DNA from 2 places in the Streptococcus sp. NCTC 11567 genome. Region 1 is predicted to be linked to the other one. Evidence: predicted binding sites of a transcription regulator. Region 1 holds the regulator's gene; the other holds the start of a gene.
The links. Region 1 encodes CtsR, which represses protease genes until heat stress. Its sites were predicted from a motif close to TTGGTCAAAAAAGGTCAAANA; they were not measured.

Region 1 (8,038 bases):
TCGGATGTAAGAAAATGCTCGAGTATATTTTTGATTTTGGAAATAAGGAAAATCACTTCCTGCCAATAAGCGTTGATTTCCTAAAATCTCGTTACTATGGAGAAGAGAGGCTTCGAGGAAATTGGCTGTATCAAACCAGAAGTGCTTCTGGAAGGTTTCAAGCGGATGGTATGAAAAACTACGCCAGTCCTCATAATTATCGAGAATGCGTTGCATTTGAAAGGAAATACCACCACCTAAATGCGCAATATGGAAACGAAGGTGTGGGAATTTTTGTGGGAATTCTCTTTTCAAAAGTTGCAAGGTGGCCAACATATCTTCAATAGGTGCTCCCACCACCCACTCTTGGTCATAATCATTGACCATAGGGCTTAAAGCTCCACAACCTGTGGGATGAATGTAGATAATTGCTCCCAAAGCATCCATTGCTTCAAAGAAGGGTAAAAAAGCGTCATCAGCAATGGATTGGCCTGTCTCAAGAACGGTATTGACTGCGATTCCTAAAAAACCTAGTTCTTCAATGATGCGTTTCCCTTCTTGGATAGCCTCTTCAACATGTGGCAAAGGAACGACACCGTAGGCGCGGAAACGGTCGGGCTGCTGGTCAATAATAGTATGGTAAAAATTATTAATCATTTCAGCGGCTGCAAGAGCTTCTTGTGGTTTGCCAAATTGAGGAACTTGTGGCGTTGCCGAGAGCACTTGATAATCAACACCAGCCTTGTCCATCATGTCAAGGCGTTTGGCTAAATCTTGTGGCTCCCCGGTGGCATTTAGTCCTTTAGCGATGGCAATTCCTTTACCACCTAAGCTTTCTAATCAATCTAGGTACTCATCTGACCAGAGATGGGCATGTGTGTCAATAGCTGTTTGTGTCATCAGTTGACCTTCTTTCTATTATCAATGATAGGAAAGGTTATTTTGACCTTTCTTGCCCTGTGGTGCCTCGCCTTCTATCCCTTCGTTTAATAAGGAGAATTCCCTTCTTACGTCGCTTTAGGTAGGAGTTTGTTAGCATCAACGATTTATCTTTATTGTAACAAAAAATCACTAACTTGAGATAAAATAAGCTTATGATCCCTTGGAGACCAATCAAATAGGGAGTATAATCTTAAAAAATTTAGAAAAAGTAAAAAAACAATCATCTTTTTTTAAGGTTTTAGATTGACAGGGGTTTCAAAACGTGTTACACTTGGCAAGTAAATTAGTTTTTGAGTTAGTATTTGTGTTTCAACATCTTTATTTCTCTCTATTTTTACAAATGCTTTATAGAAAGGAAGTGGATGTATATGGCACAAGGTACAGTTAAATGGTTTAACGCTGAAAAAGGTTTCGGTTTTATTTCAACTGAGAACGGTCAAGATGTCTCCGCGCATTTTTCAGCAATCCAAACTAATGGTTTCAAAACATTAGAAGAAGGACAAAAAGTGGAATTTGACGTTGAAGAAGGTCAACGTGGCCCTCAAGCAGTTAATATCACTAAATTAGCTTAGTCAGGTTAACAAACAAGAGAAAAAAGCAGGTGCTATTGCTAGCGCCTGCTTTTTTCTCTCTTACCTCTCTTGTCAATGGCAAAGAGTTGCTTTTCAGGTCTTCTATTTGTTATAATAATAGTCAGTTTTAGTCAAATCGCACGTCTGTCGTGCCTTTAAGAGACTGAGATGCTTCATGAGTAAAGGAGTGACAGCATGCCGACAAAAAATACTTCAGACAGTATTGAAGAATATATCAAAGAGTTATTAGCCCAATCGGGAATTGCAGAAATTAAACGTTCCATGCTAGCGGATTCCTTTCAAGTTGTTCCAAGCCAGATTAACTATGTTATTAAAACCCGCTTTACAGAAAGTCGCGGGTACGAAGTCGAAAGCAAGCGCGGTGGCGGGGGCTATATTCGTATTGCCAAGGTTCATTTTTCAGACAAGCACCATCTGATTGGCAATCTAATGGCTTCTATTGAGGATCATCTTAGTGAGCAAGTCTTTACCGACTCGATTCAACTCCTCTTTGACGAACACCTCATCACAGAACGTGAGGGAAATCTCATTTTAGCCATGGCTTCTGATGAGGTTCTAGGTGTGGAAGGGCCGGCAATCCGTGCTCGAATGCTCTACCGTTTATTACAGCGTATAGATAGAAAGGGAAGCAATTAATGATCATGTATTCATTGAAGATGCAAGAAATTTTCAGGCAGGCGCAGTTTCAAGCAGCCCGCTTTGATAGCCAATATCTAGAAACTTGGCATATATTGCTAGCTATGGCGAGGGTTGATCACTCCCTAGCGGGTTTGGTGCTAAGCGAATTTGATGCTAAGGTTGCAGTGGAAGAATATGAGGCTGCAGCTATTTTAGCGATGGGCAAAAGTCCTAAATACCAAGTGTCTCACATTGACTTTAGGCCTCAGTCAAAAACCTTAACGAACCTTTTGCAATTTGCCCAAGCTATCAGTCAAGTCACCAAAGACCAAGAGGTAGGTTCAGAGCATGTTCTCTTTGCCATTTTGCTTAATCCAGATATTATGGCGACTCGCTTATTAGAGATGGCGGGTTATACTATCAAGGATAAAGGAAACGGGGAGCCTCGCTTAGCTGATTTACGAAAAGCTATCGAGATTCATGCAGGCTATAGCAAGGAAATAATTAAGGCTATCCACGAGTTGCGTAAGCCAAAGAAAACCAAAAATCAAGGTTCTTTTTCAGACATGATGAAGCCACCAAGCACGGCTGGGGACTTGGCGGACTTTACACGTGATTTGACCGAGATGGCAAGCCAAGGTCTCTTAGAGCCAGTTATTGGCCGTGATGCTGAAGTGTCACGGATGATTCAAGTACTGAGTCGTAAAACAAAGAATAACCCTGTTCTTGTGGGTGATGCAGGTGTGGGTAAAACGGCCCTTGCCTACGGCCTAGCCCAACGTATTGCTAATGGTGTTATTCCTTATGAGCTGCAAGACATGCGTGTTCTAGAATTAGACATGATGAGTGTTGTTGCGGGGACCCGTTTTCGTGGGGATTTTGAAGAGCGCATGAATCAAATCATTGACGATATTGAGTCAGATGGCAAAATTATTCTCTTCGTAGATGAATTGCACACCATTATGGGATCAGGAAGTGGTATTGATAGCACGCTTGATGCTGCCAATATTTTAAAACCAGCCTTATCTCGTGGAACCCTCCATATGGTGGGTGCAACAACGCAGGAAGAATACCAAAAACACATTGAAAAAGATGCCGCTCTTTCGCGCCGCTTTGCTAAGATTTTAATTGAAGAACCTAATGTAGAAGATGCTTATCAGATTCTGCTAGGACTAAAAGGCTCTTACGAGACTTACCATAATGTGACCATTGCTAATCAGGCTGTTAGAACCGCTGTGAAAATGGCACATCGCTATCTGACCAGCAAAAACCTTCCGGATTCTGCCATTGATTTGTTGGATGAAGCCAGTGCTACAGTGCAAGGTATGGTTAAAAAATCTACGCCAGAAATCATCACGCCATTAGATCAAGCTTTGATTGATGGCGATATGAAGAAGGCCTCTCGTTTGTTGGCAAAAGACGTTAAAGGGCAACATCGCAAGCCAACAGCTGTGACAGAAGAGGACATCCTGACGACCTTGAGCAAGCTATCAGGTATTCCACTGGAAAAACTCAGCCAAGCTGATAGCAAAAAATACCTTAATTTGGAAAAAGAACTGCATAAGCGCGTGATTGGGCAAGAAGATGCTGTCTCAGCTATTTCTAGAGCCATTCGCCGTAATCAGTCAGGCATTCGTACAGGTAAACGTCCAATCGGTTCTTTCATGTTCCTTGGTCCAACAGGGGTTGGTAAGACCGAGTTGGCAAAAGCCTTGGCAGAAGTTCTCTTTGATGACGCGTCCGCCCTTATCCGCTTTGATATGTCAGAGTATATGGAGAAATTTGCGGCTTCTCGCCTTAATGGCGCACCTCCAGGCTATGTTGGTTACGATGAAGGTGGTGAATTAACAGAGAAGGTCAGAAACAAGCCTTATTCTGTGCTCCTCTTTGACGAGGTGGAAAAAGCTCACCCTGATATTTTCAACGTCCTCTTACAAGTGCTTGATGATGGCATGTTGACAGATAGCCGTGGGCGTAAAGTGGACTTCTCAAATACCATTATTATCATGACAAGTAATCTAGGGGCAACAGCTCTGCGTGATGATAAAACAGTTGGCTTTGGGGCAAAAGGCATTAGCCATGACCACCAAGCCATGGAAAAACGGATTTTGGAAGAGTTGAAAAAAGCTTACCGACCAGAATTTATCAACCGAATTGATGAAAAGGTTGTCTTCCACAGCCTCACTCAGGACAATATGAGAGAAGTAGTCAAGATTATAGTGCAGCCGTTGATGGCTACTTTGGCAGAAAAAGGCATTACCCTCAAATTCCAGCCAATGGCCCTCAAGTATTTATCAGAAGAAGGGTATGATGTGGAAATGGGTGCTCGTCCATTACGCCGCACTTTGCAAACTCAGGTGGAAGATAAATTGTCTGAATTGATTCTTGCTGGTGAATTGGCAAGTGGTCATACCCTGAAAATTGGCCTTTCTCATGGAAAACTCAGCTTTAACCTTGAGTGATTCCTTATCCCTAACGGAATCGCTAAGAGCCAATGAACAATAAAGAGTCTGTTCTTATGAAAACGGACTCTTTTTTCTTGACTATTTTTGACCAAGTGGTAAAATAGAGGAGAAAGTTAGCACTCGTACAACAAGAGTGCTAAATGACTAAAGATTCTTTTATTGGAGGAAATATACATGTTAAAACCATTAGGTGACCGTGTGGTCGTAAGATTTGACGAAGACAAAGAACAGACCGTCGGTGGTTTTGTTCTGGCAGGCACTCATAAAGAGTCAACACGCAAAGCGACAGTTCTTGCTGTCAGCGAAAATGGCATTCGTACCATTACTGGTGATGCTGTTCTTCCGTCAGTAGCCGTTGGGCAGGAAGTGTTGGTTGAAAACGGACATGACTTGGAAGTAACTGTTGATGGTGAAAAAGTGTCTATCATTCGTGAATCTGACATCATCGCTATTGTCGCAGAATAAGACGAGAAATCTCTGTATAGAAAGAAGGATTGAATATGTCAAAAGATATTAAATTTTCAGCAGATGCGCGTGCTGCTATGGTGCGTGGGGTTGATATGTTAGCGGACACGGTAAAAGTAACGCTTGGTCCTAAAGGTCGTAACGTGGTTCTTGAAAAAGCTTTTGGATCTCCTTTGATTACCAATGACGGGGTTACCATTGCTAAAGAGATTGAATTAGAAGACCATTTTGAGAATATGGGAGCTAAATTGGTTTCTGAAGTTGCTTCTAAAACCAATGATATCGCAGGTGACGGAACCACAACTGCAACAGTATTGACACAGGCTATCGTCCGTGAAGGGCTTAAAAATGTAACTGCTGGTGCCAACCCAATTGGTATTCGTCGTGGGATTGAAACAGCAACAGCAACAGCCGTTGAAGCCTTGAAAGCTATTGCTCAGCCTGTTTCTGGTAAAGAAGCGATTGCTCAAGTTGCTGCTGTGTCATCTCGTTCTGAAAAAGTTGGAGAATACATCTCAGAAGCCATGGAACGTGTGGGCAATGACGGTGTCATTACCATCGAAGAATCACGTGGTATGGAGACAGAGCTTGAAGTGGTAGAAGGCATGCAGTTTGATCGTGGTTACCTGTCTCAATACATGGTCACAGACAATGAAAAAATGGTTGCAGACCTTGAGAACCCATTTATCTTGATTACTGACAAAAAAGTGTCAAACATCCAAGATATTCTCCCATTGCTTGAGGAAGTTCTTAAAACCAACCGTCCATTGTTGATTATCGCCGATGACGTTGATGGCGAAGCTCTTCCAACCCTTGTTTTGAATAAAATTCGTGGTACTTTCAATGTGGTTGCTGTCAAAGCTCCAGGATTTGGTGATCGCCGTAAAGCTATGCTTGAGGACATCGCTATCTTGACAGGTGGTACAGTCATTACAGAAGACTTGGGTCTTGAATTGAAAGACGCTACGATGCCAGCTCTTGGTCAAGCTGCTAAAGTGACTGTGGATAAAGACAGCACAGTTATTGTGGAAGGTGCAGGAAGTTCTGAAGCCATTGCCAACCGTGTTGGCTTGATTAAGTCACAACTAGAAACCACAACGTCTGACTTTGACCGTGAAAAATTACAAGAACGCTTGGCGAAATTAGCTGGTGGTGTGGCTGTCATCAAGGTAGGTGCTGCAACAGAAACAGCCCTTAAAGAAATGAAACTTCGTATCGAAGATGCCTTGAATGCCACACGTGCAGCCGTTGAAGAAGGTATCGTTGCTGGTGGTGGAACAGCACTTATTACGGTGATCGAAAAAGTAGCTGCTCTTGAGCTTGATGGCGATGACGCTACTGGCCGCAATATCGTTCTTCGTGCGTTGGAAGAACCTGTTCGTCAAATTGCATTCAACGCTGGTTACGAAGGTTCCGTTGTCATCGACAAATTGAAAAATAGCCCTGTTGGAACAGGCTTTAATGCGGCAACAGGTGAATGGGTAGATATGATTGCGGCAGGTATTATCGATCCTGTTAAAGTAACCCGTTCAGCCCTTCAAAATGCTGCTTCTGTGGCTAGTCTCATCTTAACAACTGAAGCAGTTGTTGCCAACAAACCAGAACCAGCTGCGCCAGCAATGCCAGCAGGAATGGATCCAGGCATGATGGGTGGCTTCTAAATAAAAACAACTAATAATGAATAAATCTAGGCTGCTTGATGTGACCTAGATTTACTCACTGCATAAAAAAAAGTAGCTCTGACACTGGTCAAGGCTACTTTTTTAAATACTCTCCTAAAGCAATGGAATAAGAAATTGTTTTAGGAGAATATGAGATTTCTGAAAAAGAAAAAGTTTAGGATAAGGATAGTATAGAGTGCCTACCTTAAATAAACCTTAATCATACAAATGAGTAATCGTTTTAACCACTTTTTTCTGGCTTTCAGACCAGTAGTTAATCCGCTCAAACGATCCTTGACGCCAATAAAGCGGTAGGCGTTGCCGAATATCCTATTGCATATCAAGGGTGTCCAACTCACTGATGGCATGCCATTTTGGCAGTCCTTCGCGAGACTCAGTCAGTAATTCCCCCTCAAAAGTCTCGCAGAGAAAATCGTAATAGACATAGCGTTCTGGCTTATCAGGGTTGATAAAACCAGAAATTCCCTTTAATTGCAGATTAAGAGCAGTTAGACCCGTTTCCTCTTTTAATTCCCTAAGCGCCGCTTCAAAGAATGATTCGGATTCCTTGACCTTTCCACCTGGCTGAATCCAACCTGGAAAGTTATCGTGCTGTCGGTTGAGCAAAAGAACGTGTTCTCCTTGTTTGACACAAATATTAACCCAGTTTTTGATGACTTCCATAGTTTATACCTCTTGTCATTAGTATAGCATAAGGGATTTGTTTTTTTGAAAGCGAATTAAGGTTTTTTTAAGCCTCTTCCCTTATACTAAGGACAATCCTTAATCGAATAAGTGTTTGGACGACAGGGAGAGGAGTTATTAACACCTTTCTCTTAGACCGAAACTCATCTTATTCATCCCCTCCTACTTGATAAGGTCTCGCATGAGCGAGGCCTTATTGTTGTATATGACCCAAAAAGAATCTCCCAATCAAAAAACCTCCAAAAATCAAGGTTTCTCTTGCTTTTGGAGGTTTTTGTAGGCTTAACGATAGAAATATAACCCTATGCTTCTTATTTCTGACTTGCTTTTTGATTTTTAGGGCTTTCTTTCACTAGTTTGGCTTCAATAGCTTTTAAGCGCTTGAAGGTTTTTTCTGCTCGAGCCATGGAGACCGCGTCAGCTTTTTCTTGGGCAGCTGTAGGATCTGTTTGCACGAGTTGGCTAAGTTCTTTGTTGGTTTGGTCTTGTTCAGTTATCCACGTTTTTTCGAGCTCTTTTATCTCGTCAATAACCTTAGTTCCAAATTGTTTTGGATGGGCAGCCACAAGGTCATTAATATGTGACACCGTCCAGTACCATGACTTATCAT
Region 2 (8,038 bases), 1.6 Mb from region 1:
CCTTTTTTGACAATAGAGTTGACAGGCGGAATTCTCTAGTGCCTAGTAGACCACCTGGTCTAAAAACCATTACTAAAATCAAGGCCAAGGAATAAATAATCATGCGCACATCAGAGAAATTTTGAAGATACATGTTCAATAGGCCTAACACAATAGCGGCGACAATGGTTCCCGTCATCGAACCGAGACCACCCAAGACCGCAATGATAAGGTAATCAATAGAACGCATAATGGTAAAATCTTTAGGAACAACCGTTCCAATATAACCAACATATAAGGACCCTGCCATACTAGCAGTCATAGCTGCTAAAGCAAAGGTGATAACCTTAATTTTCGTCGTATTAACCCCCATGGATTCGGCAGCAATCTCGTCTTCCCGCACCGCAATCACTTGTCGCCCCGTAGCGCTTCGAATAAAATTTAACATGACAATCGCGATAACGACCACAAAAGCATAAACAACTGGCCAAGAGGTATATTGTAAGACCCCTGTTAAACCAGCTGCGCCATTCGTCAGCTCACCACCATTGATAATAGCAATCCGAATAATTTCAGCAACACCCAAGGTTGCAATAGCCAGATAGTCTCCTTTTAAACGAAGTGTAGGAAAACCAACAATTACCGCTATCAAACCAGCTACCAAAACGCCTACCAGCATAGATAAGTAAAATCCCAGATAGGTTGGCATATATTTGGTCAAAATCGCTGTGGCATAGGCACCAACTGCCATAAAACCGGCCTGACCTAGAGGAAATTGCCCTGAAAAGCCTAGTACCAAATTGGTCCCCATAGCCATGATAATAGCAATGCCAATCCCCATCAAAATTTGAACATAGTAAGGACCTAAGATATCTGTGCCAATCAGTAGGGTCAATATGAGATAAACAAGAGCAAGGATAAAGATCCAAGCCAACAGTGCTTTGTGTTCTTTTTTCATGACCTACACCTTCTCCTTTACATTTTTTCCTAAAAGACCAGCTGGTCTGACCAATAAAATCATAATCAAAACAACATAAACCACCGCATCACGGTAACTAGATAGCCCAATAGCTGTCGAGAAGGTTTCAAGAAGACCAATAATAAACCCACCAAAGGCTGCCCCAGGAATAATCCCAATGCCTCCTAGAACAGCAGCTACAAAGGCTTTCAAACCCGGCGTCATTCCCATCAGAGGATTAATCGAATTGTAGTAAAGTCCAATTAACACTCCTGCTGCTCCCGCAAGCGCAGAGCCTAAGGCAAAGGTAAAACTAATGGTTGAGTTAACGTTAATCCCCATAAGCTGAGCGGCATCACTATCCACCAAAACGGCCCGCATGGCCTTCCCCATTTTGGTTTGTTTGACGATAAATTGCAGGGCTAACATCAAGGTCAAGGAGACCAGTAAAATGATCAATTGGACATTAGTGACACTGATAGGTCCCAAGTGATATTTCACAACTTTTAGAGCTTGCGGAAAAGCGCGTGCTTCTGCTCCGACAAAATAGACCATGCCGTATTCCAGTAAAAAAGACACTCCAATCGCTGTAATCAGCGCAGCGATTCTTGTCGATTGCCGTAAAGGGCGATAAGCCAAGAACTCAATCAAAACACCAAGACAAGCTGTGAAAACCATGGTCAATATCAAGGCTAAGAAAAAGTTCAACTGCAGAGCATTAATCAAGTAATAACCGATAAAGGCTCCCATCATGTAAAGGTCCCCATGGGCAAAATTGATTAACTTAATAATACCGTACACCATGGTATAACCTAAAGCCAGTAAAGCATAAACGCTTCCTAGAATAAGTCCATTAACAAGTTGTTGGAGCATAAGATACCAAACTTTCTAATAAGAGTCATCAAAAATAAGGTAAGAGAATAGCAACAGATAATAACCTGAAAGCTCTCAATCGTTGACAAAAAATTGTCTATAATGATTCTGCAACCACACTACTCTTCTCCTTAACCTAAAAGAAATTGAGGAAAGTAACTGTTCCTCAACTTCCTACCTACATGTGTTTAATCAGCAGTTACTGTTGTTGCTGACGATTCCTTCCCGTTAGTCAGTTCAACAACCGAAACAGGCTTGATAGGGTTGTGCTGTTTGTCGATGGTCATGGTGCCTGTTACCCCTTCAAAATCTTTTAATTTCGCTAGACGTTTAGCAAGGTCAACAGATGTCTTGCTATCTTTAGCAGCATCGGCCGCCATGTAAATAGAATCATAGGCTAGCGCAGCAAACATAGATGGGCTAGTACCGTATTTGGCTTGGTAGGCCTTGACAAACTGAACCGCCTTGTCTGAAGTAGAAGCAGAGAAGCCCGAAATGTAATAAACCTTATTAACGTTTGAAGCCCCTGCCAATTCAACTAACTTATCATCCGCAAACCCGTCAGGACCAAGGATTGGACTGGCAATTCCCATTTCACGCGCCTGCTTGATAATGGTCCCTGTTTCTTGGTAATACCCTGGCATGACGATGGCATCATATTCCTTATCTTTTAGCTTGGTCAAAGCTGATTGAAAATCGGTATCCCCTGATTGGAAAGTAGCTTCTGCTACAATGGTATCTGTGTATACTTTCTTGAAACGTTTCGCAATCCCTTTAGAATAGTCACTGGAATTGTCATAGAAGAGTACCACTTGTTTAGCTTTCAAATGATCACTAGCGTATTTGGCTAACACATCCCCCTGGTAACTATCCACAAAGGTTGTTCTAAAAACATAAGGATTGGTTTTACCGTCACTGGTAAGAGTTAAATTATCTGTTGTCCCAGATGGAGTAATCAAAGGTACTGCTGCTTTGCTAGCATTTGGTGAAGCAGCTGCCGTTGCTCCAGAAGTTGCCGGTCCGACCACGACATTGACTTTGCTCTCAGTTGCTAAATTAGTCGTTACCGTCGCAGCTTCAGAGTTATCTGACTTATTATCTTTAGTGATGACTTCTATCGTTTTACCATCAACTCCGCCAGCCTTATTAATCTCATCAACAGCTAATTTAGCACCTTTTTCTTCAGCGCTACCATAAGCAGAAACGTTTCCGGTTAACTCCAAATTCAATCCAATTTTAAGTGTCTTGCCAATCTCAGTTCCACTAGCAGCTTGAGAGCTAGCACCTGGTGCTGCACTACAAGCTGCGAGGCTTGTCGTTGATAATAATACTAAACCTGAAAATAATAATTTCTTTTTCATAACTACTCCTTATTTAATCCTTAAAAAATAATATGTAAACAAGAATACAGAATTATCAGAAAATTGTCAATACTTATTTTTGAAATATTTTGAAAAATGGCAAAATAACAAAAATTGAATCCAAAAAACGACGTTAATCTATAAAAAAGAGGTGCCACTCAGCCAGTATTTCTGGTGAGTGGCATCTCTTTTTTGGATGCTTGAATAAAACTAATCATACTGGTTGATCAGTCCGACAAAAGGCATCTCTAGGCTTGACTTGCTCCTTCGGTCAATGTCATAGTGTTTTCCTCCCGATGAAGGTTACCCACAAACTGACGATCAATATCATCAAAAGCTGATGGTTTTACTTCTTTGACAAATTTTAAACGACTGATTTCGTCTACTTTCGTTTCCAAATCATTTTTATTAATGTAAATGACTAAATAACGTGAGCGTTTGGAATGGTAATACAAGTCCCCAAACTTTAATAATTTTCTAGCATCGCGATTATAATAAAGGTAAATCACAAGCCCTATACGTTCTTGTTTTTGAAACATGATAAGCCCTTTTCTTTAATATTTTGGTATGGTCCTGATGGGTGTTTCGGCCGTTTTGGTGCCAAAGGAAGTCCTGTATCTACAAAAATACTGTCAGACACCGCACCAGCAATTTCTTCAGAAATGTTAGCCAAAATTTCTTGCAAATCCATTTGGGCCAAGCGCATGGAAACGACCAAAGGATGACAATCCAAGGTACGCTTTTGCAGTAACATTTCCCGACGCAACTGTCTTACTTCGGGTCTAAACTCCTGTAAGGCTTTACTTGCGTCATAACGTTTTTTGATATCTTGAAACCGGCTCATCTCAACTTGCAAGTTGCCATCTGCTTCAACAGCTGCTTTAGCCTCAGCATAAGCCTGATATTGAGGCACTTTTTTTAGACATGCCACAAGCTGATCAATAGCTTCTTCCATGGCAATGAATTCTTCACTTATGACTAACATAACTTGATTATACCATACTTTAATCAAAAGGTAAGGGGGAAGTGATAAGGAGCGAAAAATGTCAGCACAATAGCTTACAGATGTCGGTACATGGTTGACGAAAAGCGCAACAACCTTCCTAGCAAGTCATTATGCTCACAAATGAGCTCATAGAGTTGATCTTCACTGAGGATACCTGCTTTGAGTCCCTCAGTTTCTTGGGTTCTGAAGTGAAACCAGTCCTCGCTACCATAAAAGGCCCTCAAGGCCCTATAATCGTCATAAGCTGCCTCAACTTGAGCAAAACTGATAATTAATTCCTCTAATTTAGGAAAAAAAGCCTCATATTTTTCTTCAAGTTCTTGAAGTTTTTGAACATCATGTGGTGTCATCAATAATCTCCTTTTCACTATAAAATGGGTGAGATAAGTCCAAACAGGATGGGAAAGTCAGCACAATAAATTCATTTTATTATATGGCAATACCATCACTTTAGGATAACATAGTCAAGGCTACATCGTCACTCAAATCCTTAACGGTCTCATAATCATCATGAAATGATTTTTTCCTGTTTTCTCACGCTGATAGGATTACCGTTCACTAGCAAATAACTAAGGAACTCTTAACCATAGGAAGGGCTCATCAAAAACCCATCAGATAAGTAAAATTTTTTTCTCCTTAGCCTCACAACAGCTCACAGGACTCATTCCCCTTCCAAGAAAAGCAAAATGACCAGTCCTCTAGTCAGAAGAAACTGGTCATTTAAAGCGTTTGTTCAGGAAAACCTTTTATTTTAATTCGTTATTTTCCATGATTTCATCAATGAAACCGTAAGCCAAGGTTTCTTCAGCACTCATCCAATAATCACGTTCAGCATCTTTGTGAATTTGTTTAATGGTCTTTCCAGCATTTTGTGCTAAGATTTTTTCTAAACGGTGACGAGTTTTTAAGAGGTGCTCTGCAGCAATGGCCATATCTGTTTGTTGTGTACCACCACCTGTACCACCCATTGGTTGGTGAATCATGTATTCTGCATTTGGTAACATGAAGCGTTTGCCCTTAGTACCTGATGAAGCAATGACAGTCCCCATAGAAGCGGCCATCCCCATAACAATGGTTTGGACATCAGCTTTGATAAAGTTCATGGTGTCGACAATAGCCAAACCCGCTGAAACAGAACCACCAGGTGTGTTGACATACAAATAAATGTCTTTCGTATTGTCCTGAGCATCAAGGAATAAAAGCTGCGCAATGACAGAGTTTGCCATGTTGTCCTCAACAGGGCCTGTCAACATGATAATACGGTCTTTTAATAAGCGTGAGTAAATATCATAAGAACGTTCACCACGACTAGTTTGTTCAATAACAACAGGAATCATAAAAAATCTCCAATCTACAAAGGTTCCAAAGTAGTCCCTAACCTAGAGGGAGTCCTACTATAAATGCCCTCTTTTATAATGATTGACCCTATTATAATCTTTTGGTCAAGAAAGGTCAAATGATAAACTTACTTTTAAAAAAGAGGGGGACCCTCTCTGATTTCTAGGAAATCAAATCAGGTTTCCACCCCATATCCTTAGTTTAGTGAGCTTCTAGTTGACTATTTAGTCCCGAAAAGACGATCGCCAGCATCTCCCAAACCTGGAACAATGTAACCATGTTCATTGAGACGCTCATCAAGGGCAGCAGTGAAAATATCAACATCTGGATGAGCCTCTTGAAGTTTTTTAACCCCTTCTGGGGCTGCTACCAAGCAGACAAACTTGATGTTGGTTGCTCCACGTTTTTTCAACGAATCAACTGCTAAGATAGCCGAACCTCCTGTTGCCAACATTGGGTCAACAAGGAAAATTTGACGTTGGTCAATGTCTTCTGGTAATTTCACCAAGTACTCAACAGGTTCTAAGGTCTCTTCATCGCGGTACATACCGATATGCCCAACTTTTGCTGCTGGTACAAGGCTCAAGAAACCATCAACCATTCCAATACCGGCACGGAGAATAGGAACGATAGCAAGTTTTTTACCAGCTAGTTGTTTTTGCACAGTCTTAGAAACTGGTGTCTGAATTTCCACATCTTCCAATGGAAGGTCACGAGACACTTCGTATCCCATAAGCATGGCAATTTCATTAACCAATTCACGGAAATCCTTTGTCGATGTTGTTTGACGACGTAAGATTGAGAGTTTATGCTGAATGAGCGGATGCGAAATAACTTGACATTTTCCCATGTTGATATACTTCCTTCTATATTTTTTTACACTTTTACCATTATACCAAAAAACTGGTCACTTTGCTCGGGAAATACTGATTTTTATTGATTATCTTTCCTCCTTTTCTTTATACTCCTGATCTCCTTACCGATAAATGGCAAAAAAGAAACCACTCCACAATCAGTTCATCATGAAATCGTTTCTCTTGATAACTCTTTAGTGCCAACCTAATTTCTGACGAAGACGACTAGCCTTGCTACCGATTAACTTGTCAAGTTGATGTGTCAGCAAGGTGAGAGCCGTGTAAACTGCCATTCCCAAACCTCCAATAATCAAGAGGTAAAGAAGACTGGTTAGACGACCTGTTGGTTTAAAGGCATAGCCCAAAAGCCAATTAGCAATAAAAACAACCAAGCCCATGATTATCGTTTCAATCAGGGTCAATAAGAGACGTTTTTGTAACAGTTTACGATTAAATCGAGTAACCTGATGCAAGCGACGATACATGAGGTAAATAGGGACTAAAAGAGCAATGGTTGTTGCTAACAGTGGCCCGTAGGCATGCATAAGGTAAATTAACGGTACTTGTAAGACGAGCTTGATGAGAATCCCATAAGCAAAATAATAAATAGCTTTGCGATTTTCAAAAAGAGCCTGAAGCATGGGTGAAAAAAGGGTATAAAGAGCTAGTAGCAAGGTTTGGAATAAGACAGCCACAAAAAGATGAATGGCACGGTCTTCACTAGCTCCATAAAAAACAGAATAAAGTGGTCTAGCTAGAATAATGGCCCCTGTCAAAGCTGGCAATAAGAACATCATTAACATTTCAATATTATTGATAATCAGGCGTGCCGCTGCTCTCATGTCTTTTTTGACATAATTTTCTGTCAACAAAGCAATACCAACCCCTCCGATAGAAGCTGCTACAGCGATTAAAACCATGGTAATTTTAGCAGGATTAGCGTTAAAATAACCAAATAAAACCAATAATTGAGAGCGGCTATAATCTGTAAACAGACTCATGGTATTCACAAAGGACCACTGGTCAATCAACTGAAAGGCTTGAATAGCGCTTCCTGTCACGATAAAGGGGATGGATTCTTTTAAGGTTTCAAGCAACAAGCCCTTGATATCAATAGAAACGGTATGATCTGGCTTACTAAAAATAGCTGCTAGAAGTCCCTGTTTCCAAAGATAGTAACCCAGAACACCCATACTAGCCACCATCCCGATAAAGGCTGCAAAAGTTGACTGAGTCACTGCTGAAGCGTAATCACCAGAACCTAATTTCATGATAAGGAAGGTGGTCAGAAGCATCCAAATGACTCGAATCAATTGCTCAGCAATCTGACTAATGGCATAGGGCTTAATGTTATTGTGCCCTTGAAAAATGCCTCGAATGACACTCATGACTGGAAAGACAAGGACAGCCAAGGAAAGACTATGCATAATTGGAATAAGCTTAGCATCCCCACCAGATAAACTGGTAAATAAGGGAGAACCTAGATACATAATTGCCGAAAACACAACACCCAAACCAAGCATGAGTTTTAACGTGCTCCGAATCAATTGGTAGCTATGCTCCGTCTGCCCCATAGAATTGTATTTGGCGACTTGCTTAGCAATCGCAACATTAAGTCCTGTGGTTGAAATCAATAAAAAATAAGCATAAACATTATACCCCATATTGA

Region 2: FQT67_RS02255 (ATP-dependent Clp protease proteolytic subunit) is a predicted target of CtsR. The motif match lies at 5,616-5,636, and genes of this name have one in related genera.

The regions. Positions count from the first base shown of each region.
Region 1 covers NZ_LR595857.1:2,009,981-2,018,018, reverse strand. Annotated here, with positions in the region: gene FQT67_RS10060 (amidohydrolase family protein) at 1-789, opposite strand, end outside; gene FQT67_RS10055 (cold-shock protein) at 1,290-1,493, shown strand; gene FQT67_RS10050 (CtsR family transcriptional regulator) at 1,689-2,150, shown strand; gene FQT67_RS10045 (ATP-dependent Clp protease ATP-binding subunit) at 2,150-4,594, shown strand; gene groES (co-chaperone GroES) at 4,772-5,062, shown strand; gene groL (chaperonin GroEL) at 5,098-6,723, shown strand; partial or broken gene FQT67_RS10030 (8-oxo-dGTP diphosphatase) at 6,940-7,407, opposite strand; gene FQT67_RS10025 (C69 family dipeptidase) at 7,740-8,038, opposite strand, start outside.
Region 2 covers NZ_LR595857.1:413,976-422,013, reverse strand. Annotated here, with positions in the region: gene FQT67_RS02285 (branched-chain amino acid ABC transporter permease) at 1-937, opposite strand, end outside; gene FQT67_RS02280 (branched-chain amino acid ABC transporter permease) at 941-1,810, opposite strand; gene FQT67_RS02275 (ABC transporter substrate-binding protein) at 1,999-3,171, opposite strand; gene FQT67_RS02270 (YlbG family protein) at 3,420-3,710, opposite strand; gene FQT67_RS02265 (YlbF family regulator) at 3,686-4,156, opposite strand; gene FQT67_RS02260 (DUF4298 domain-containing protein) at 4,231-4,527, opposite strand; gene FQT67_RS02255 (ATP-dependent Clp protease proteolytic subunit) at 4,924-5,514, opposite strand; gene upp (uracil phosphoribosyltransferase) at 5,736-6,365, opposite strand; gene FQT67_RS02240 (polysaccharide biosynthesis protein) at 6,564-8,038, opposite strand, start outside.